DNA from 2 places in the Halobacillus sp. ABD4_316 genome. Region 1 is predicted to be linked to the other one. Evidence: riboswitches for the same ligand, from Rfam matches in the RefSeq annotation. Region 1 holds a riboswitch; the other holds the start of a gene.
The links. Region 1 has a riboswitch for cyclic di-GMP ahead of sda (sporulation histidine kinase inhibitor Sda). Riboswitches for the same ligand answer to the same signal wherever they lie in the genome.
Positions count from the first base shown of each region.

Region 2: linked by a shared signal. The riboswitch ahead of ACXAJH_RS13920 (glycoside hydrolase family 191 protein) and the one ahead of sda (sporulation histidine kinase inhibitor Sda) in region 1 are both predicted to bind cyclic di-GMP.

Region 1 is NZ_JBSWZA010000004.1:271,164-281,924, forward strand. It holds gene ACXAJH_RS16550 (FMN-dependent NADH-azoreductase) at 1-144, shown strand, start outside; gene fdhA (formaldehyde dehydrogenase, glutathione-independent) at 312-1,526, shown strand; gene ACXAJH_RS16560 (sodium:solute symporter family protein) at 1,604-3,073, opposite strand; gene ACXAJH_RS16565 (DUF3311 domain-containing protein) at 3,074-3,295, opposite strand; gene ACXAJH_RS16570 (amidohydrolase) at 3,292-4,902, opposite strand; gene ACXAJH_RS16575 (hydantoinase/carbamoylase family amidase) at 4,916-6,151, opposite strand; gene ACXAJH_RS16580 (MBL fold metallo-hydrolase) at 6,306-7,055, opposite strand; gene ACXAJH_RS16585 (Lrp/AsnC family transcriptional regulator) at 7,175-7,582, shown strand; gene sda (sporulation histidine kinase inhibitor Sda) at 7,569-7,790, opposite strand; cyclic di-GMP riboswitch class II at 7,801-7,884, opposite strand; gene ACXAJH_RS16595 (diguanylate cyclase) at 8,146-9,237, shown strand; partial or broken gene ACXAJH_RS16600 (IS5/IS1182 family transposase) at 9,460-9,624, shown strand; gene ACXAJH_RS16605 (Spo0E family sporulation regulatory protein-aspartic acid phosphatase) at 9,831-9,992, opposite strand; gene ACXAJH_RS16610 (DMT family transporter) at 10,069-10,527, opposite strand; gene ACXAJH_RS16615 (DMT family transporter) at 10,540-10,761, opposite strand, start outside.
Region 2 is NZ_JBSWZA010000003.1:271,120-281,880, forward strand. It holds gene ACXAJH_RS13905 (glycoside hydrolase family 18 protein) at 1-812, shown strand, start outside; gene ACXAJH_RS13910 (DUF4317 domain-containing protein) at 872-2,047, shown strand; gene galE (UDP-glucose 4-epimerase GalE) at 2,580-3,629, opposite strand; gene ACXAJH_RS13920 (glycoside hydrolase family 191 protein) at 3,807-4,649, opposite strand; cyclic di-GMP riboswitch class I at 4,685-4,771, opposite strand; gene ACXAJH_RS13925 (GAF domain-containing protein) at 4,841-6,076, shown strand; gene ACXAJH_RS13930 (tetratricopeptide repeat protein) at 6,069-6,995, shown strand; gene ACXAJH_RS13935 (DUF2194 domain-containing protein) at 6,992-8,830, shown strand; gene pelF (GT4 family glycosyltransferase PelF) at 8,827-10,245, shown strand; gene pelG (exopolysaccharide Pel transporter PelG) at 10,226-10,761, shown strand, end outside.

The DNA.
Region 1 (10,761 bases):
TACCTCAAGACTGTCATGCAGTTTTTCGGTATTCCCTCGATTGAAGGGTTGTTCGTTGAAGGGCATGCGGCTATGCCTGACAAAGCCGGGGAAATAAAGTCGACAGCTGAAGCGAAAGCCAAGGATGCCGCAGAAATGTTCTAAACCTTCAAGATCCGCTGGACAGGCGGGTCTTTTTTTGTGAAAAAATGACAGAATATTGTTTTAATTATGGGTGAAATGGGAAAATAATACATGTTATATCTTTAAATCATGTCACGAAGCTCAGCAGTCGACGCTTAAGGGAGTTTATTATTTTGAGGAGGAACGCAATGGCTACAAACAACCGGGCGGTAGCGTACACAGGAAATGGCGGCGTAACGGTCAAGGAAATCGAATTCCCCGAACTTGTCCTGAAAGATGGACCGGGTGTGAATCCGAAGAATGTCGGGCGCAAGTGTGAACATGGAGTCATTTTAAAAGTCGTCTCCACCAACATCTGTGGAAGTGACCAGCATATGGTCCGCGGACGGACGACGGCACCGGAAGGACTCGTGCTCGGCCACGAAATTACAGGAGAAGTCATTGAAACAGGAAGAGATGTCGAGTTTGTCAAAAAAGGGGATCTGGTATCTGTACCTTTTAACATTGCGTGCGGGAGGTGCCGCAATTGTATTGAAGGGAAAACCCACATCTGCCTGCATGTGAATCCCGACCGACCTGGCTCGGCGTACGGTTATGTCGACATGGGGGGATGGGTAGGCGGCCAGGCGGAATATGTGATGGTGCCTTACGCAGATTTTCAGGTTCTCAAGTTTCCGGATAAAGACGAAGCGATGGAGAAAATCCTTGATTTAACGATGCTCTCGGACATTTTTCCGACGGGATTTCACGGCGCCTATAAAGCGGGTGTGAAAATGGGTTCCACTGTATATATCGCCGGCGCGGGTCCTGTCGGCCTGGCTGCTGCTCACTCCGCCCAGCTTCTCGGTGCGTCCGTTGTCATCGTCGGTGACTTGATTGACGAACGGCTGGCGCAGGCGGAGAGCTTCGGCTGTGAAACGATCAACGTTGGTAATCATGACAATATCTCTGAACAAATCGAACAGATCCTCGGTGTCCCTGAAGTGGATGCGGCTGTAGACTGTGTCGGTTTTGAAGCTCACGGCCACAACCATCAGGAAGCACCGGCAGCGGTCTTGAACTCCATTATGGACGCAACAAAAGCAGGGGGCGGACTCGGGATTCCTGGTCTTTATGTAACAGAGGATCCCGGGGCCTCTGAGGAAGATGCACGGCGTGGACTGCTTAAGCTCGATTTCGGGCTAGGCTGGGCCAAAGCGCAGTCGTTTGCGACCGGGCAGACGCCTGTCATGCAGTATCATCACGGATTGATGATGTCGATATTGAAAGGAAAAGCCGACATTGCGAAAGCGGTCAATGCCACCGTCATTGGTCTGGATGAAGCCCCGCGCGGCTATGAGGAGTTTGATGGGGGAGCCGCTAAGAAATTCGTACTGGATCCCCATAATCTGATCCGTACGTAAAAATGAAAACGCATCCCTCAGTGGAGAGGGATGCGTTTTTTATGAGATAAAAAAGCTGGACATCTGTTCTGCAGCTGTCAGGATCCGACTTTGCGGTACTCTTCCGCCATCGGAAGCTCCTTTCCTTGTGTGAATCCGCTGATGATGACGACAAGACCGATGTTGCAGATCAGGCCGAGGATGCCTGGGTTAATATCCAGCGGTGTAGTCGGTGCGACGAGCTGGAAATAATAGTTCACGACTGTACCGGTGATCAACCCTGTAATGACCGCGGGTTCTGTGACTTTTTTCGAATAGAGCGCTCCGTATACGCCCGGGGCGAACTGGACGATCGATCCGTATGCACCGAGCAGGAGGGCAATCAATCCTTGGCCTCCAAAAACAGTAATTACATAGGCGAGTCCACCAATGACAAACACACCGATCCGCATGATTAAAAGGGTGGTTTTGGAGGAAAGATCACGCTTGATATTCTTTACAAACCCGTCGGTAAATTCGAGGGAAGCGCTGTGAGTGATGGCATCGGCTGTACTCATGGCTGCTGCCAGGGCACCGGCTCCGACAAGGCCGTACACCCAGCCTGGCAGGGTAAGGACCGTCGTGATCAAATAAGGGAGAATTTCGTCGGGTGATCCGATTTGGGACGGATCAATGACATTGACAGCTGAAAATCCGACAAACAACAAAGGAATCAAGAACAGGGCGAATACAGGATAGACGAGTACCGTCTTCTTTATCGTCCGCGCTTTTGTGGCATAGGATTTAGAAAATAAATGCGGCCACATAAGAAAGCCGATGGTGGAAACGAGAATCGTCGTCGTATAAGCCATCGCACTCATCGTCGATCCTTCGGCACCGATCTGAAGGAAGCCCGGAGCGGTCTCTGTTAAATTCCTGAACATATCAGGAACACTGCTGTGCAGCTGATTCACAATCGTCAATCCGACCGTCCAGGAAATGACGATCATGAGAATGCCCTGGAAAACATCTGACCAGGCGGCAGCCCGCAGACCGCCGGTCGCCACATAGACGACGACAATGCCGTAGGACAGCAAGGCACCGAGCCAGAAAGGAATACGGCCCTCAGTCATAATGCTGAAGATATAGGCCATGCCTTTCATCTGAGTCGCCAGATACTGGATCGAAGCGAGCAGAGCGATGATTCCGATCATCATGGCCAGTATGCGGCTGGAATAACGCAGCTGCATGAAGCCGGCGACGGTATAAATGTTATGTTTCCGTCCGATCCGGCCGATTTTCGGACCGATAATATACCACGGTAAAATAGCAAAAGCGGTGTAGGTGATGATATAAAGCGCTGGAGCCCCCCGGGAGAAAGCCCACCCTGGAGCCCCGAGAAAGGAGAAGGCACTGAAGACGGCTCCTCCCATTAAGAACCACATGACGAAAAGACCGAGATTTCCTTTAGCTGTCGTGAATTCTTCCAGAGACTGCTTATCCTGATTGCGGCCGGCAAGCACACCGATCAATAAAGCGATCACGAGATAAGCAATCATCATAATCATTGCAATCTGCCACTGAGCCATTTACTGGACCCCCTTTTCGTCTTTGTCCGGATCCAGACGGTAAAGGAATAGTACAATGACAAAGGTGATCAAGATCCAGAAAATCACCCAGAATACCGAGAAGGGGAGGCCCATAATGAAGGGGGTCTCCCGGTTCCCGATGGTGAAAAGCGGGAAAACCATCAACAGGAAAGGAATGCTTAATGAAAGGCAGTAAATTTTTATAAAACGTTGTTTACTCAATAGACGTCCTCCTTTTGCAATGTATATACGGTTTTTCCATTCAGGGTGGTGTTTTCCACCTGTATGCCGGGAAGCTCGGAAACAGGACAATTCATAATGGAACGATCGAGGATAATAAGGTCGGCCGCTTTGCCTGGTTCCAGCGTTCCTTTCCTGTGTTCTTCATGCGAGGCGTAAGCGCCGCCCCACGTATAAGCCCGGATCACTTCCTCAAGTGGAGAGGCCTGGTTTTCTCCTATGATCCGGCCGCTTTTACTGCGCCTGGTAACCGCTGCATACAGACCGTAAAAAGGATTTGGAGTGGTAATCGGACTGTCGGAACCAACGGCGTATGGAATGTGTTGATCCGTATAGCTTTTTAATGGGAACATATGGTTGATGCGTTCTCCGTAATCATGCTCATAGCCGTCGCCGAATTCATAGAGGAACGATGGATTCGGAATTGGAACCGCTCTGGTATTTCGAATCCGTCTGACGAGGTCGGAAGGTGCAATTCCTGCATGCTCAATCCGGTGGCGCGGGGAGGATGCTGGTGCATGATCGAGCGCTCGCTCAATGGTGTGCAGCATCATATCCACGGCTTCATCGCCCATCGCATGAGCGGTGATCTGCCAGCCACGATGGTGGGCCTCCAGAAGTGGTCCGTCCAGTTGATCCTGGGAGAGGTATAACATTCCTCTGTCTTCGGGGTCGCTGTTATAGGGGTCTCTTGTTCGGCAGGTAGGACCGCTGCTGCTCCCATCGATAAACAGTTTCGCGGGTCCAATTTTGAACCATTCATCCCCAAGGCCTGTTGAAATGCCGCTTTCCAGTCCTGCGCGGACCATTTCCGGAGCGTTGGACAGGGAACCGTACAGTGCATAGATGCGCTGCTTCACGATGCCTTTCTGGACAGCCTGCTGTAAATAGCGGATATGCTTCGTCCCATAACCGCCGGCGTCATGAACACTTGTAATGCCGTAGGATAAAAAGTCCTGAGAAGCAAGCGCCAGTCCGTGAAGTACCTCTTCTTCGCTGTAATCGGCGTGCTGAAAGACAGTCATATGAGCGGCTTCCAGCAGCAGGCCGCTCAACTGTCCGTCGATTTTGTGGTAAGACCCGCCCGCCGGATCTGGAGTGGAATCCTCGATTCCTGCCATCTCCAGGGCTTTGCTGTTTACGCAGGAGATATGCCCGCACGTCCGCACGACTATGATCGGATGGGAGGTGGACACTTTGTCCAAGTCCCACCTCGTTAGATGCCGGTTCTCAGCCAGTTCGTTTTGATTGTAGCCCCATCCCCGCACCCAGTGACCATCCGGGGTGTTTCCAGCCCTTTCTTTCAGTGCCTTCAGAACGTCAGGAATCGTCGGGGGTTTTTTACAATTGACACCGAGGGCATTTGTTCCGTAAAGCTCGAGGTGGGCATGAGCGTCAATGAATCCGGGCATGAGCGTTCTGCCCTTCAGGTCGACAACCTCTGTATGGGCGCCGGCGGTTTTCATGATTTCGTCGTTCGTTCCCGTTGTGAGGATGCTATCCCCCTGGACGGCCAGGGCCTCATACACATGGAAATGTTCGTCCGCTGTGACAATTTCTCCGTTCATAAAAATTTTGTCTGCCTGCATACGTGCCACCTTTCTAAGCTCCGGAAATTTCCACCGCTGTATGATAAAGCAGCTCCACACCTTTTTGTAAATCTTCCATTTCTGCGTATTCCAGCGGGTTGTGGCTGATCCCTTTTTCACAGCGGACGAAGATCATGCCGTAATCACTGATATAGGACATAAACAAGGCGTCGTGAAACGGACCGCTCATGAGGGTTGGAGATTGATAACCAAGCTCATCATCGTGTTTTTTCATAATCTCTTTAATCCAGTCCGCGCAGTAACGGGGATCACTCTTGGTATCTTCTGTAATGGAGTACTCGAGGTTGTGTTCTTTACTCGTTTTCTCAATTAATTGATAGAGTTTTTCTTCCAGGCGGTTTCTCGCGTCCAGGTCGATGTCCCTCAAATCAATGGTGAACTCGACCTTTTCGGCAATGATGTTTCTTGAATTCGGGAAATTCTGGATGCTTCCGACCGTTCCTACGGTATTTGGTGTTCCTTCCCTGCGGACAAGTTCATTGAATTCTTTTGTAATGATGGCAGCCCCGAGCATGGCATCCTGTCGTAAATGCATCGGTACAGATCCGGCATGGCCGGCGAAGCCTTCCAGAGTCACCGTAAGCCAGATCGGCCCGGAGATGGCTGACACGATGCCTACAGGCTTATCCTTTGATTCAAGGACAGGCCCCTGTTCAATATGAAGCTCTAAAAAGGCTTCAATATCGCCCGGCTTGTAGACGGGACTTTCCGATACATCCGGTTCGACACCGAATTCCCTTAAAGCTTCGAGCCGGGTCATCCCGGTTTTATCTTTCCGGAGTATCTCCCCTTCCTCGAGCTGGCCGATGAGGCCGCGTACACCAAATACACCTTTGTTGAATCGGGAACCTTCTTCATCAGCAAAGCAGATCACTTCTATCGTGCGAACCGGCTTTATGTTTTGCTCTTTCATTGTATGTACAACTTCAATCGCTCCAAGAGCTCCGGCGGTCCCGTCAAAACGGCCCCCGTACGGCTGGGAATCAATGTGGGACCCCATCATGAGAATAGGCTGATCAGGCTCGGTGCCCTCCATACGACCGATCAGATTGCCGAAACCATCAATCCTTGTCGTCAGCCCGGCTTCTTCCATCCATCCTTGTACGACATCAACCGCTTTCCGGTCATCCTTGGAATGGGCGAGCCGGTTGACGCCCGTTTCTCCAATTTTTCCGATCTCCGCAAGTGTCATGAGATGGTCTTTATACCTGTCCTGATTGATCTGCAACAATCATCGCCTCCTTTGTTTTTATCACTATATCAACATCTGAATTGTCTGACAATTAACATAACGTAAAACGATGTTGGATAATGGTGGAAGTTGTGGCTGTTCTTTTTGTCAGGCATAAAAAAACCCTCCGGCAGGTCCGGAGGGGAAAGGATCAAAAGGTGAGCGTCTCGCCATCCTCAGGGATGTGAATAGACGGATAACCGCTCGTATAAGACTTCAACTCTTCTCTCGTTAACAGGCAGTGGTTCAGGGATTCCATGTGCACAGCGAGAATCTCAGACTCCGGTGCCGCCTGGGCGGCAGCTGTGACATCTTCTTTCGTCATCGTTATCGGCCCGCCCTCTAAAAATTGAGCGGCACCCGCGTTCACGACGATCACATCAGGACGGCGGGAGGACAGCGTCTGTTCGACTTCTTCATACCAGACCGTGTCCCCGGCAATATAAAGACTTTTTTCACCTTCTGCTTCAAAAAGGAGACCGGACACCTTTCCTGTCATAGCTGTCATTTCTTCCGACCCGTGCCGTCCCGGGGTACGGGTAATGCGGATCCCTTCCATATCCACGCCATTTTGGAAGGAGTGGACGTGGGTGAATCCGGCGTCCTGCACCGCACTCACATCTTCTTCATTTTGAGCGAACAGGGGCGTTTGCTTGGGGAGAACGTCCTTTGCTTCCTCATCAAAATGATCAGGATGAAGATGAGTGATGAAGACAGCGTCCACATCGGTCAGACTTTGGGCATCGACAGGCAGGGGGGCGGTCGGGTTCCTTAAATCCTGATGGGGCGTATCCGGGAAAGCCGGCATGGCTCCCTGTGAGGAAAGGAATGGATCGATTAAAAAGGTTTTTCCTCCATAGCTCACCAGTAATGTTGCATTTCGAATCAGCTTGATTTTCATAAAGGCTTCCTCCTTTTATCTCTGTTGACAATAGCGTACTATGAAGGGAAATAGGAGTACACCATATTAATCAAGTGTTTGGCTGAAAAGAGTTGAAATATGAAAGGAAGGCAGAAGTCATGGACAAAACGGATGAGAAAATTATAGAAGAGCTGAAGAAAGATGGCCGGATGACGATGAAGGAGCTGGGTGCACATGTCCATCTCACAGGACAGGCCGCAGCATCAAGAGTCTTGAAATTAGAAGACGAAGGGCTGATTGAATCCTATACCGTCCGCGTGAACGAAAAGAAGATGGGCTATCCTGTCCACTGCTTTTTGAATATCTACACAGACAGCCTGAATCATCAGCCTTATTTTACATTTCTCGAGAACCATCCATCATTCGTAAGGAATAATTATAAAATCAGCGGGGAGGGGTGCTATTTATTGGAATGCCGTTTTCCTTCCAATGAGGTCCTGGATGAATGGCTGGTAGAACTCAATCAACGGGTGAGCTATAAATTATCCATTGTCATCCGTAGCTAGAGGAGCATTCAATGGAGAACCCCCTGTCTTTCAACTCCCTGCAGATAAGGGAAAGGAAGTCTTGATCCAGTCCCATCTCAGCAGCCTGACGGTAGGTCAGAAGGAGAAGGGGGTCCGACAAGGTCTTGATCGACGAAGCGTTCAGGTGAACGAAGTGGTTTTTGTTATCGTCGCTGCTTTCCATAGGACGCGGGGGTGTTTTACTCATGGTTATGCCTCCTGAGCGGAGCCGGTTGCACTACTCACTCCCTGTGATTCAAGTGCCCACATTAGAAATCACAGTTCATCGTGTCTCGTTTATTTTATTTTGATACGTATACCCTTCCTTTCACAAAAGGAAACGACCTGAACCGCAGAATCTGTTTCTTATAATCGTCGTTGTTTATACTCTATTATTACCACAAAATGACTGATTTTGTAATAGGAAGAAAGACCATAATGTACAGGTTTGTACATGTTTTGTACATCTTCTTTTACATAGGGGGGACAATTTTCATAGACAAATCTGTTAGGAAATGTCGATAATAGAACAAAGGGATGCAAAAAGGAAAAGAGGGATAAGAGTGTTTGTGATCATTCAGGAATTTTTTATTAATATCTGCATCGTCATTGCCCTCGTTTTTATGTATCTGCAGTTTCGATGGACGAAGCTGCTGCCTGCGGTTTCAAAACAGAACAGTCAGTGGATCGACGGGGTGGCAGGCGGATTGCTTGGCATGCTGCTGATGTACTTTTCCATACAAGTGACTGAGCAGACGATTATCGATCTTCGTCACCTCCCGGTCATCCTTCTGATTTTATACATAGGCATCCGCCCGGCTTTGTTGAGTGCTGTCATTATTGCTTCCGGACGTTTGTTATACGGGGTCAATCTTTCTTCAATGGCCGCTGTCATCTTAATGATTTTCTTGTTCATCGGTTATATGTGGCTGTACCGGAAGCTTCATCACAGGGAGAGCCCGCTCGAATCCTCCTTTCAAATGCTGCTCTGGTCGAACATCGTCTTTTCGATTGTCATTTCCTTGGTGGTCAGAGACTGGGGCACACTGCAGTTTCTCATTCCCATCTACTGGCTGATTTCATTTATCGGTGGGATGCTGGCTTCCTACCTCGTCCATTACCTGCGGAGGTCTCATTATCTTTTTAAAACGTATGAAGAGCAGTCATCCGTCGATTATTTGACGGGATTATATAATGTAAGGGAGTTTGACCGCCTCTGGAACGATAGTGTGAGGAACGCCGTGGAAAAAGAGGAAGCGTTGACCCTGCTTGCCATCGACATTGATTTCTTTAAGCGCGTGAACGACACCTATGGGCACGCGGCGGGTGATGAAGTGCTGCGCCAGCTGGGGAGCACCTTGAATGAAATAACCCGATCCTTTGATATCGTATCCAGAAACGGTGGAGAAGAGTTCACCGTTATCCTTTTGGACTGCAGCAACGAAGCCGGCAGGGCGAAAGCAGAGAAAATTCGGCGAACGGTAGAACATCAAGCGTTTCTCCTGCCTGATGGAGAAAAGATTTCCATTACGGTCTCTATTGGGGTGAGTACATATCCTGACCATGTGTCGACAGCGAAGGAACTATTGGAAAAAGCGGATGAGTCGTTATATGAGGCGAAACACTCGGGGAGAAATAAAGTCATATCTGCATGAAAAAGGATGCCTGTGTCAACCTGTTAGAGTTGACCATTTGCCATGTAAAGGGTCACCGCTTATCGGTGGATGAATGCCGCGGGCACGCCCTCAGCTGACTTGGTCAGGAAGGTCGCCTCCCCAAGTGGATCTTCGGCCCGTGCTGTTCCCGCAGGCATCACCACTGAACGCTCCTCGTTCCGACGCTAGAATAGAGAGAAGAGAGACTGTGCCCTATGCAGGTTCGCAGATTCAAAAGAACGGCATGGGCTGCGCTATGGCCGCTTGCGTGGAAAACAAAAAGGGAAAGAACAGGCGCCGATGATGGCTGCCTGCTGGAATATGAAAAAGATTGTCCTCCATCCAACAAGGGTGAGCGGGGTAAAGGAGAGTCTTTATCGATGTTAAAGAACTCCCAAGGAGCGGTGCCCCTTCCACTCCTGCGGAAGAACGAGTGGTCCGAGATCGCCGAGCGTGGGTGTTGCGAGGAAGCTCGGGCCCTCGTCCGCGGAAAGGGAAGGGGCTTTCGCTCCTGGCGGTAAGAAAGAAAAAAGCTTGTAAAGAAACAGGGGTTTCTCTACAAGCTGAGGATGCCTGTGAGTCAGGCATCCTTTTTATTTTGTTATTTGTTCTAAACGATTTAACAGGTCATCAAGCTCCTGGGAGATTTTGAGGAGTTCTTCATAGCTGCGTCCATCTTCATAGGCTTCATACATTTCAGCCCGGACGCCTTCGATCTTTTCATTCAGGTTTGACAAAAACGTTGTATTCAGCATAAGAGACCTTCCACTATAGTGGAAGGTCTGATTCATAGTGATAGATTATACAGAAGGTTACAAACTTCTACAAATTTTATGTCCCTTTGATCTGTTTTTTATCGGCTTTATACATCAGCCAAAGGGCGGCGGTTAGAAGGGCGAATGTTGTGATACGCTCTCCGTCCAGGGGAATTCGAAGCCCGCCGAACCATCCGAAGTGATCGATCAGCATTCCGGTGCCGAGCTGTCCGATGATGGTGGCAATGTTGGTGGCCATGACACCGATCTGTGGAACAGCGAGGACGGTCAGAAACATGTAACCGACACCGAACCACACGGCGCTCAGCTGCCAGGCGGGAGCCTCCAGAATTTTCATAACGTCGCCGCCGCCAAAGAAAAGGACGAGCAGAGCAAGCATGAGAGCCCCTGTTATAAAAGTGAAAAAGGTCGTTTCATACGTGCCGGATTTTCTGCTTAATGCTCCATTGATGGAGCTTTGTGAACTGAGTAGTGTGCCTCCCGCCACGGAGGCTGCGAGAATGAACAGGCCCATAAGAACCCTCCTTTAATAAATGAGAAACAGTGAAATGGTCATCAGGACGACAGCAAAGATTTTTTCTTTAGGAACAGGAGCAGCCCGGCTTCCGAGCCATCCTCTCGATTCAATCAGCAGACTCATAAGCAGCTGTCCGACAATGACGCTGATCATGGCCGCGCCGACACCTACAACGGGGATGGCAAAAATTAAAACCGTCAGATAGATGATACCCAGCAGTCCACCGGTCAT
Region 2 (10,761 bases), on a different contig from region 1:
CCATATCGCGCACATGGAAAAAAGGCCTGATCCCTCATGCCACCATCACTAATTTAACTAAAGAAGGCTTCGATCCGGATTTGGCCCACCGTCTGCTGTCTAATGAGAAGAAACGAAAAGCGTTGATTGAAAATATCGCCGGCCTCGTGGACGAAAAGCAGTACAAAGGGGTCGTGATCGACTTTGAAAGTCTGCACGAAAAGGACAGGGCTTCTTTCAATACATTCATCCAGCAGCTTTCCACCCGGATTCATAGAATAGGAGGAGAAGTCGGAGCCGCCCTGCCGCCGATGACCGGCGCCTACACCCCTGCCCACCACAAAGCCTATGATTACAACACCATCGGCGGGGCCGTCGACTTCGTTTTTCTTATGACGTACAACTGGCACTGGATGGGTGGGTCGCCCGGCGCCATTGCACCGATCAAGAAGGTGGATGCTGTTATGAACTATGCAGTAACAGCCATGCCGAAAGAGAAAATTTTCTTAGGAATCGCCATGTACGCCTATGACTGGAATACAGAAGATCCTGAAGATGTCCAAGCCTATTCCCAGCAGCGAGCTGTCGATACAGCGATGGAGCACCAACGTCCGATCCATTATGATTTTGAAAAACAAAGTCCGTGGTTTTCCTACACCGATCCTCAGGGCGACATTCATGAAGTGTGGTTCGAGGACGCCCGGTCCATACTGGCCAAATACAGACTCGTGAAAAAATATGATATCCAGGGTGTCGGCGGCTGGAAAACCGGTCTCGATTTCCCTCAAGCCGGCTTCCTGCTTAAAGAAGAATTCACCATAAAAAAACGGTGAAACGCCGCACTTCCAAGCTATGATAAAATGAAAGAATCATAGAGGTAGGAGTGGGATTGATGGATAAAAAAGACATAGCCGGGATCCGGAAACAATTGAAGGTCGACAATGATCTGATGAAGATATCGAATATATTCAACGTCTATATTATGAAGGAATCAACAGACATCTATCATCATCAAAGCCAGCCGTTTGAAATGCTGGACCGCGACCAGCAGGAGCTTTTTATGACCAACTTCAAAAAAGTGCTCACAGGCCAGCTCGATGAAAAGCTGTTCGAACTGAAGTTCAACCAGGAGGCAGAGAATTCCAGCCAGTTCATTCTGCACCGCGGACTCTTGAGCCGGAACGTAGAAGACTGGAAACAGGAAATGCTCGCCATGACGGAAAAAATGATCAAGGACCATCCGTATGAAAAAGATGTCGTCATCACTTTCATACGGGCCGAATACTTAAAACCGACGAGACGACGCAGTGAAGAATCAGAAGAGAGTGACCGCGATGCCGTGTACTCCAACCCGTTTATTCTCTGCAGCGTCAACCAGACGGAAGAGCCGAAAAAGGAAATCCAGTTCGACTATGTTGAAAAAGAATTCAAGTACAATATCCAGGTCGATCCGGTTATTGACTTGAAGCACCCGCTGACGGGATTCATGTTCCCGAGCATTACCGAAGGAACCTCTGATGTCAACCACGTGCTGTACGCCGCCGGCAAAGCCAACGAACCGGACTACTGGTTTATCGAGGATGTCTTAAACGGCGAAGAGATTATGACAGCAAAAGAAGACAAAGCCGTATTTGAGGAAGTCATCCGCGGTGTCGTCGGGGATCAACTGAGTCCATCCACCCTCGCCAATGTATATGGGGAAATCAATAAAGTGGTCGAGGAAAATGAGGATGATACCCCGCCAAAGCTTGATTACCGGGACGTGGAACGGGTATTGAACCAAAGCGGCGAGCAGGTCGAAGGCGAAAAAGTGAAACACGCCTTTCAAATGATCACAGACAACGAAGGATACGAGCTGAAAGCCAGCAGTATCGTTCCTAAATACAAGACGAAATCCATCAAAATCAACACGAAAGTGGCCAACATCTCCATCAGTCCCCAGGATCTGGAGTTTGTCAGACAGGTCAACTACAAAGGGAAACGATGCATTATGATTGAAATTGAAGAAGATGCAGAAATTGACGGATTTAAAATGCTGCCGGAGGCCTTCGGAAACGAACCCTCCTGAAAAAAAGGAGTGGACACGCGTGTCCACTCCTTTTTTTCTTTTTTACCGCCAGGAGCGAAAGCCCCTTCCCTTTCCGCAGGAGTGGAAGGGGCGCCACTCCTTGGGGATTCTTTAACATCGAAAAAGACTCTTCACCCAGCACAGCTGGATGCAGGACAATCTTTTTCATATTCCGGCAGGCAGTCGTCATCAGCGCCTGTGCTTTCCCTTTTTGTTTTCCACGCAGGCGGCAACAGCGCAGCCCATGCCGTGCTTTTAAATCTGCGAACCTGCTTCGTGCACAATCTCTCTCCTCTATATTCCAACGTCGGCACGAGGAGCGTTCGGTGGTGATGCCTGCGGGAACAGCACGGGCCGAAGATCCACTTGGGCAGGCGGTCTTCCTGACCAAGTCAGTGGAGGGCGTGCCCGCGGCATTCATCCACCGATAAGCGGAATGTGACCTTTTACACGACAAATGGATAACTCGAACTGGTTAACACAGGCTTTTTCTACAGCCAAAGGGAGTGGACGGTGACGTCCACTCCCTTTTTTATTCTTGTCCGACAAGCTCCCGCTTGGAGGCATTCTTCTCTCCCGTATAGCCTTCTGGATTCTGCTTCCGCCAGTTCCAGGAGTCCACACACATATCATCAATCGTCTTCTCTGCCTGCCAGCCCAGCTTCAAATGAGCTTTGGCCGGGTCTGCGAAGCACTCCGAAATATCTCCGGAGCGGCGCCCCTCTATGGCATAGGGAACTTTACGGCCGGAAGCTTTTTCGAAAGCCTTCACGAGCTGAAGAACACTGTATCCTTCACCTGTTCCAAGATTATACGTTTCGATTCCAGTTTCGCCTGCTGTCTTTTCCAACGCATGCACGTGTCCTCTCGCAAGGTCCACGACGTGAATGTAATCTCTTACTCCTGTCCCGTCAACCGTCGGGTAATCGTCACCAAACACCTTCAATTCAGGGAAATGACCGACAGCCACCTTTGTAATATAAGGCATCAGGTTGTTCGGAATCCCTGAAGGATCCTCACCTATGCGGCCACTCGGGTGCGACCCGATCGGATTAAAGTAGCGGAGAACAGATATACTCCACGATTCATCAGAGACATATAAATCCTGAAGAATTTCCTCAAGCATCAGCTTCGTACGGCCATAAGGATTTGTGGCCCCAACCGATGCACTCTCCGTAAGAGGAAGAGAGTCAGGGGTGCCATACACGGTGGCGGATGACGAAAAGATCAGCTGTTTAACATCAAATTCCTTCATCACTTCACACAGCATCAACGTCCCCGTAATGTTGTTATGATAGTACGTCAGCGGCATAGAAACCGATTCACCGACCGCCTTCAGTCCTGCCAGATGAATGACAGCTGTAATATCGAAGTCCTTGAAAACCTCTCGTAAAAGGTCCTGATCCCGCAGATCCCCTTCTACAAACGTCAACGTCTTCCCTGTCAGTTCCTGCACACGCAGCAGGGATTCGGGGTGGCTGTTCGATAAGTTGTCCAGAACGATAACCTCATGGTCCCTCTCCAATAATTCAAGACAGATGTGGCTGCCTATGTATCCGGCCCCGCCTGTAACTAAGATCATTGCCTCTCCTCCTCTATCAATCTCTTACCTTGGAATGTACAGGAAAATTAAGGATATGTCTACTATAAAAGGAAAGGAGCCCTCCTTTAGGCTCCCTTATAAAAGTCCTCGATCTGTTCATTTTTCGACATTTTTACGCCATTCAGCCCATTTTTCAAGAAAATTTTTGTATAATAATTACCAAGCATTATAATGGCTGGATTCATGATAATGGATGAACCCGTGACTTTCTGCCAGCCTCTGACTTTTCGACTTCTGAGAGAAGGAGACGGTCAGTATTTCCAAACCTGTTTCCTGACGAAGCTGCTTCAAATCCTGCATGCGGTCCAGGGACCATTGATCTTTCGCAACCGAGGAGTAATTGTAATTCTCCCACATAATGCCGTCTACATAAGGATACGTTGTGGTCGACAACGTGCCGAACCCCCAGTTTTGAATAAGGGACAAGGAAGGGTACTGACGCCGGATTTCCTGCAGGAAGACGGCCATGCCCGCACGCTGGTCATCCAGTACATCGGATCCGCAGTGTTCGTTATCGATATTGCCGACAGTATCTAAAAAGACACCGTCCAAACCCTTATCAGCCACCTGCTTCTCAATCTCAGCCAGCAGCACCTGCTGATAATGATCAGAGGTGATATCGGTCAGATAAGAATCCCATTCCGGATAATAGACACGCTCACCGTCCCGGTGGAAAAAGTCGGACTCTTCAAGCTGACTGATCAACGCCGTATTCCAGTTATCAGCTTCCATGGTGTTGATATACCCATACACCAATGTCCCGGACTGCTGAATCGTTTCAATCTGGCTTTTAGTATAGAACACCGGTTCAATCATGACAGCATCATACGCCTGCATCTTATTCAAGACTGCTTCGGTCGGAGAATCATAATAAATTTTATAGGACTGCACATTGGAAAGTGGATGAGAAGATTGTGCAGAAGTAGATAGAGGGGAAAGTACAAGACCAGCGGCTAAAACAACAAGAAAACTCCGTTTCATTTTTGTGAGTATACCCATAATACGCCTCCTGATTATTCAGAGAGCGGCTGTGGCATTGCAGACTGGCAGTCGGCTCCTGTGAGGAACTACGACCCATGTCTTTGCGCCCTTATCTTTCGATAAGTTTGCCTTTCTCTATTCAATTTTATCCACATTATACCACAGGTTTAACATGTTAAAGTATTTTAAATCCACATGGAGGTGATTGGATGTTCTACCAACAATCCAGTTTTATCCGGAAGTTTATTGAACTGATCCTCGTATTTTTTGTATTGGGATTCCTTGATCAGACGTTGGAATGGAACATGCTGGAATGGACGCTTAACCCTGTCTTCTTTGCTGTCCTATTGTTTTCCCTCAGATACGGTCTGAATTTTGCTCTTTTGAGCTTTTTTGCTGCACTATTCTATCATGTGTATGACATGTATCAGCGGGACGGGGACTTGTTTCTCTTATTCTATGATCCCGCCAATTATTTATCTCTCCTCTTCCTACTCCTGACCGGCGTCATTACAGGGCTGTACAGCACGTCCTTCCGGGAGAGATATGAGAGTCAGCAGTATGTGCTGAAGGAAACGAAGGATGAAAATGAGGAACTAAAAACATCCTTAACCGCTCTGGAACGGTCTCAACGGGTCATGCAGGCAAAAGTCCTTGATTCCGAGTACACGCTTTCCAGGATTTACGAAGTCGGAAAGACGCTTGATCAGCCTTCTCCAGAACTTGTCCGAAACGAGGCCGTTACGATTATCGGAGACCTGTTTGAGGCGGAAGACTTAGCTGTCTATCATGTCGACTCTTCTAAGAAATCACTGCGCCTCCGCGTTCGAAAAGGAAATACCGAACGACTTCCGCAGACGATTTTCATTGATGATGCGGCCTCGATTTTCTCACGGGGACTGAAGAACAAAACCATTACTTTAAAGACGGTTGATGATGAAGCCGATGCTCCAGTGCTGATCGGACCGATCGTCTACAATCAGGACGTACGGGAAATCCTCGTGATTGATCAACTTGATTTTGCCAAACTGACAAAATATGAAGTTCAAATCCTCTCTCTCGTGCTCGACTGGATGGCCAACCGGATCGAAAGAGCTGGAGAGTATCTTCGTAAAGAAGAAGAGCAGAAGATGTATCCAGGCACAAGTATTTATGATAAGGAAGCTTTTGACGAACTTGTTCAGCTTCAGGAAAAACGAGCGGAGAAATACGGGGTGCCTTATAGTGTCGTTTCCATCGATGTCAGCCCTTACAGGGAAATGTCGGTCGTGGAAGCAGAAATCATCCTGCGTGCCTACTTGAGAGAATTGGACATTATGGGCTACGACCAGACGGAGCAGCATTTCCACTTCCTGCTTCCAGGTACGAGCTCCGAGAATGCATCCATCGTCGAAGAGCGGATTTACAAAGCACTCGATACAAAAGGCGGGATTTACATTGGTTAATTTCCAGGAACCCTACTGGCTGATCTTTTTCTATGTTATTCACGGCCTCGCTATTCTGATCGTTTCCCTGCTGCTTCGAAAAAGGATGCATGATGACAAAAAAGGAACCGTCACATGGCTCGCCATTACGAGCGTATTCCTCCCGATCATCGGAGAGCTTCTCGGACTGGCCGCCTGGCTGGCTGCGAAAGCGTCCGGCAGCAATCACATGATTGATGATTACGATGATTATGTCACATTCACGCCGTTGAATCTTGAATACCTGCGTTATGAAGCATCATCAAGCATGGATTTATCGCCCATCAGCGATGCCCTTTTGAGGAACGATGGCGTCAACCAGAAGGAATTGATTGTCAGTCTGATCAATTCCGATATCGCCAATAAAGGACGGCACTTGAACCTCGGCCTGACCCACAACAATTCAGAAACCGTCCACTATGCAGCTACAACCATGAACGTGCTGTCCAGCCGGTTTGAAAAAGAACTGGAACATGCCAGAAAAGAATTGGCCCCGGAAGCACCCATGTCTTTCGAGCGTTTATGCAGCGTGTACGAACGTTATCTGGGAAGTGGTATTCTTGATGAGAACGGACAGGCGCGGCTCGAGAAACAATATGAACAACTGCTGGAAGAAATGGTTCCGAAACTTGAAAAAGAACCATGGATGTACCGCAGTCTCGGCGATATTTACATACGTCGTGGAAAAGAGGAAAAAGCGGTGGAAGCTTTCCGTGAGATGGTCAGCCGCTTCCCGGCCCATCCAGGAGGCTACTTGAAATTGATTGAAATATACTATGCAGGACGCGACTGGACAAACATCAAGCCTGTGCTCAACGACCTTTTCCAACATGTGCAGGCAGAGGACATCCCTGAAAGCCAACGCTTCATTATCCAACAGATGGGAGGGAAAACACTGTGAAAAAACAAATCACTATTTATGCTTCGGTTCTTTTCCTTCTATTCACAGCTGCCATTATCATTCTGCAATTTATGCGGCTCGATATGTTTCATCAGTGGTTTCCTGCCGAAACGGCACAAGAAACATCGGTGGAAACGATGAGCACGGAGGAGAGTCCCACAGAAGGAGAAGAACTTCAGGTTTATGTGCATAAAAATGACACCCCATTGTCCAAGGACGCATTGGAAAACCTGGAATACGCCATGGACTACGCTAAGGTTTCCTATAAGGAGATAACGAAAAAGGAAATGGAAGAGCTGACGCCTTCCCCTTATACCGTACTCGTTCTCGGAGGTGAGCACTCCGAAGAATGGCCGTATGAAGAAATCCGCTCCTTCGTGGAAAAGGGAGGAAACCTGTATATTGCCTCACGCTTCATCAATCCCAACTGGAATGAACTGATCGGCTTGGAAGATGTGGAAGATTTCCTCGACGATATATACGGGCTGACGTTTGAGAAGGAAGTTTTCCCTGGATATATGGATTTAGGTGAGGATTCCCAGTTGTTTTCCCACAGCATTGCTGATGTTGAACTCGCTGAAACCGCCGATGTTTACATTTCAGCAGAAGATCACCCGATTTTATGGGCGAACAATTACGGAGAAGGGAAGGTCATGTTCTGGAACACCTCTTCTGTTACAGAAAAAACCTCACGTGGACTAATGCTGCAGGCCCTTTCCTTCCTGCCTCCCACATTCGTTTCCTCACAGGCGGGTATTAAGGTGATGCACATTGATGACTTCCCTTCTCCTGTTCCAAGCGGTACGACAGATGTGATCCAGCGGGATTACGATTTGACTGTGGAAGATTTTTATTCTGAAGTCTGGTGGGAGGATATGAAACGGATCGGCGAAGAAGAAGATGTGATTTATACCGGATACTTAATTGGAACCTATCAGGATACGATGGATATGACAGCAGAAGACCTGATTGAAACCAGACGTTTCCCAATGCTTTATTTCGGCCGCAAGGTTTTGAAGGAGGACGGGGAAATTGGACTCCATGGATATAATCACCAGTCTCTTGTAACAGCAGATGAACCGATCGATCCTGAATACGGCTACCGTCCTTGGCAGAATCAAGGCGAGATGGAAGAGTCTCTAAACCGAGTGAACGAACTGTTCAACTACTACTTCAAGGAAAAGGATGTTCATTCCTATGTCCCCCCTTCCAATGTGTTAAACGAAACCGGGGTGCGCGCTCTGCATGAAGTATTTCCGGAACTTGAAGCTGTATCCGGCTTGTATACAGGTGACAAGGAGACGGGAGCCTTCTTACAGGAATATGAACCAAACAGTGAGTTTCCATCCATCTACCATTTCCCAAGGATTTCAAGTGGGTATGGGGAGACCGATGAAGAGCGTTTCGTCCAGATTGATGCGATTGCGAACTTCGGGGTATTCGCCCACTTCATCCACCCGGATGATGTGCTCGATCCATACCGGGCCGGAGACAGTGGATGGCCGGAAATGAGGCAGTCTTATGAAGATATGCTCCATTATATTCACGATCACTACACACACCTGAAGGGGATGCGGCAAACGGACGCCACAAAGAAAATGAAACAGTACCAGGCTTCTGTCATTGACGTAACCTATCAGGACGAGCAGATCGTTATCAAGGGCGAAAATCTCCTCTCCCCTTCCACAGTTCTTGTCAGATTGAATGAAGGAAGGATCGAGACCGGTTCCTTTGATTATGGAGATGTCGAATCTCTCGGTGAATCCGGCACACTTTATCAAGTGACCCTTAAACAGCCGTATGCTGAAATTACGATAAAGGATGAAGCCTTGTGAAAATAGGAATGGTCGTTGAAGGAAGCTATCCCTACGTAAGCGGCGGCGTGGCCAGCTGGGTACAGATGCTTGCTGCACAGATGCCTCAGCATGAATTCGTCATTATTGCCATTACACCGGAGGAAATGACCGCTGACGATTACCGCTACGAGCTTCCTTCCAATATCACGGAAGTCATTAACCTTCCATTGAATCTAAAACCAGCCGCAAAAAAGCGGCGCGTCAAACTGACTGAAGAAGAACAGCATATGTTGACCGATTGGATGATGTTCCGCAGTCTTCCGCCGGATGTACTGGACATCTTCAAGAAAAAAATCGGTTCGACCGAAGCACTGTTTTCAAGTGAACTGTTCTGGAACATGGTCCAGGAAAGCTACCGGATTGAAGAACAGTCGGGTTCCTTCATCGATTACTTCTGGATGTGGCGCGGCATGTTCACGCCTGTCCTCGAGCTGCTGCAGGCGGACTTCCCGGACCTTGATCTGATCCATTCTGCGTCCACGGGTTATGCCGGACTGATTGCTGCTGCCATCAAGCAGCGTCAGGGAATTCCTTATCTCTTAACGGAACACGGCATCTATTCACGAGAGCGTGAGGAGGAAATCCTGCAGGCTGGATGGATTCCTGAGTACTATAAAAAACGCTGGGTCCAGTTTTTCCACCATTTATCCAAGCAGGCCTACACGGAAGCGGATGATGTGATTACGCTTTTCGACCGCAACAGCCGGCTCCAACATGAACTTGGTGCTGATGAAGACAAGCTGGCTGTCATTCCAAATGGCATCCATTATGACCGGCTTTCAGGAATTGTCAAAGTTCCCAAAACAGATGTTCTGAAAATCGGGGCGATTGTCCGCGTTGTTCCAATCAAGGATATTAAAACGATGATCAATGCCGCCAAAATCCTCGATGACAAAGGGGTCCCTTTTGAGCTGACGATTATGGGACCACTGGATGAAGAGGAAGAGTATGCCGAGGAATGCCGGCTGATGATTGAACAGCTGAGTCTAAATCACTGCGTCATGCTTGCGGGTAAGGTCAATATCATAGACTACCTTCCTCACTTTGATGTCTGCCTCTTGACAAGTATTTCAGAAGGGCAGCCGCTGGCCGTCCTTGAAGGTATGGCAGCAGGGATTCCTTATGTCGTCACAGATGTGGGGTCATGTTCTGAGCTGATGTATGGACGTGAAGATGATCCCTTCGGACCGGCAGGCTTTGTCGTCCCGCCCGTGAATCCGAAAGCCATTGCTGAACACTGCCAATGGTATTATGAGCACCCTCAGGAAGCTGAGAAATTCGGAATAAATGGACAGAAGCGGGCAGAAACGTATTATCAAGTGCACCAATTCATTGATCAGTATACAGAGTTGTACACAGAAAGGGGGATGGCTTATGGCCGGCATCGGGTTTAAGCTGCAGAAATTGTTTCAGGAGGACTACTTCTCCTCGCGGATTAAAGCCTACGCATTTGCAGGACTGGTCACCTCCGGTCCGTGGCTGGTCGTTATTGCGACCATTGCTGTGATCCAGTGGATGACCTCTTTCTTCTCCCTGCTTGATCTGCAGGAGAGGGAGCTGTTCAACCTTTCTGTAGCCTACTGCTTCATCTTTTCCCAGGTCCTCTTCGGTGTGCAGCAGTTAGTTGTCACCCGGTACACCGCCGACCTGTTTTATGAACGACGAACAGAGGCCATTTTCCCAACGTTTATCGGGATGACAAAGGTGACGCTCGGACTTGCTTTCATCAGCTGGTTGATTTTCTTTTTGATTTCGCCTCTTCCCTACTACTTCAAATGGCTGATGTTGATTCTTTATGTGACCGTTAATCTCATCTGGGTGCTGTTCCTGTTCCTCAGCGCAGCGAAATTTTATCAGGCCGTGGCCTACAGCTTCCTGGCCGGAGGCGGAGCCGCTCTGCTTCTCGTCTT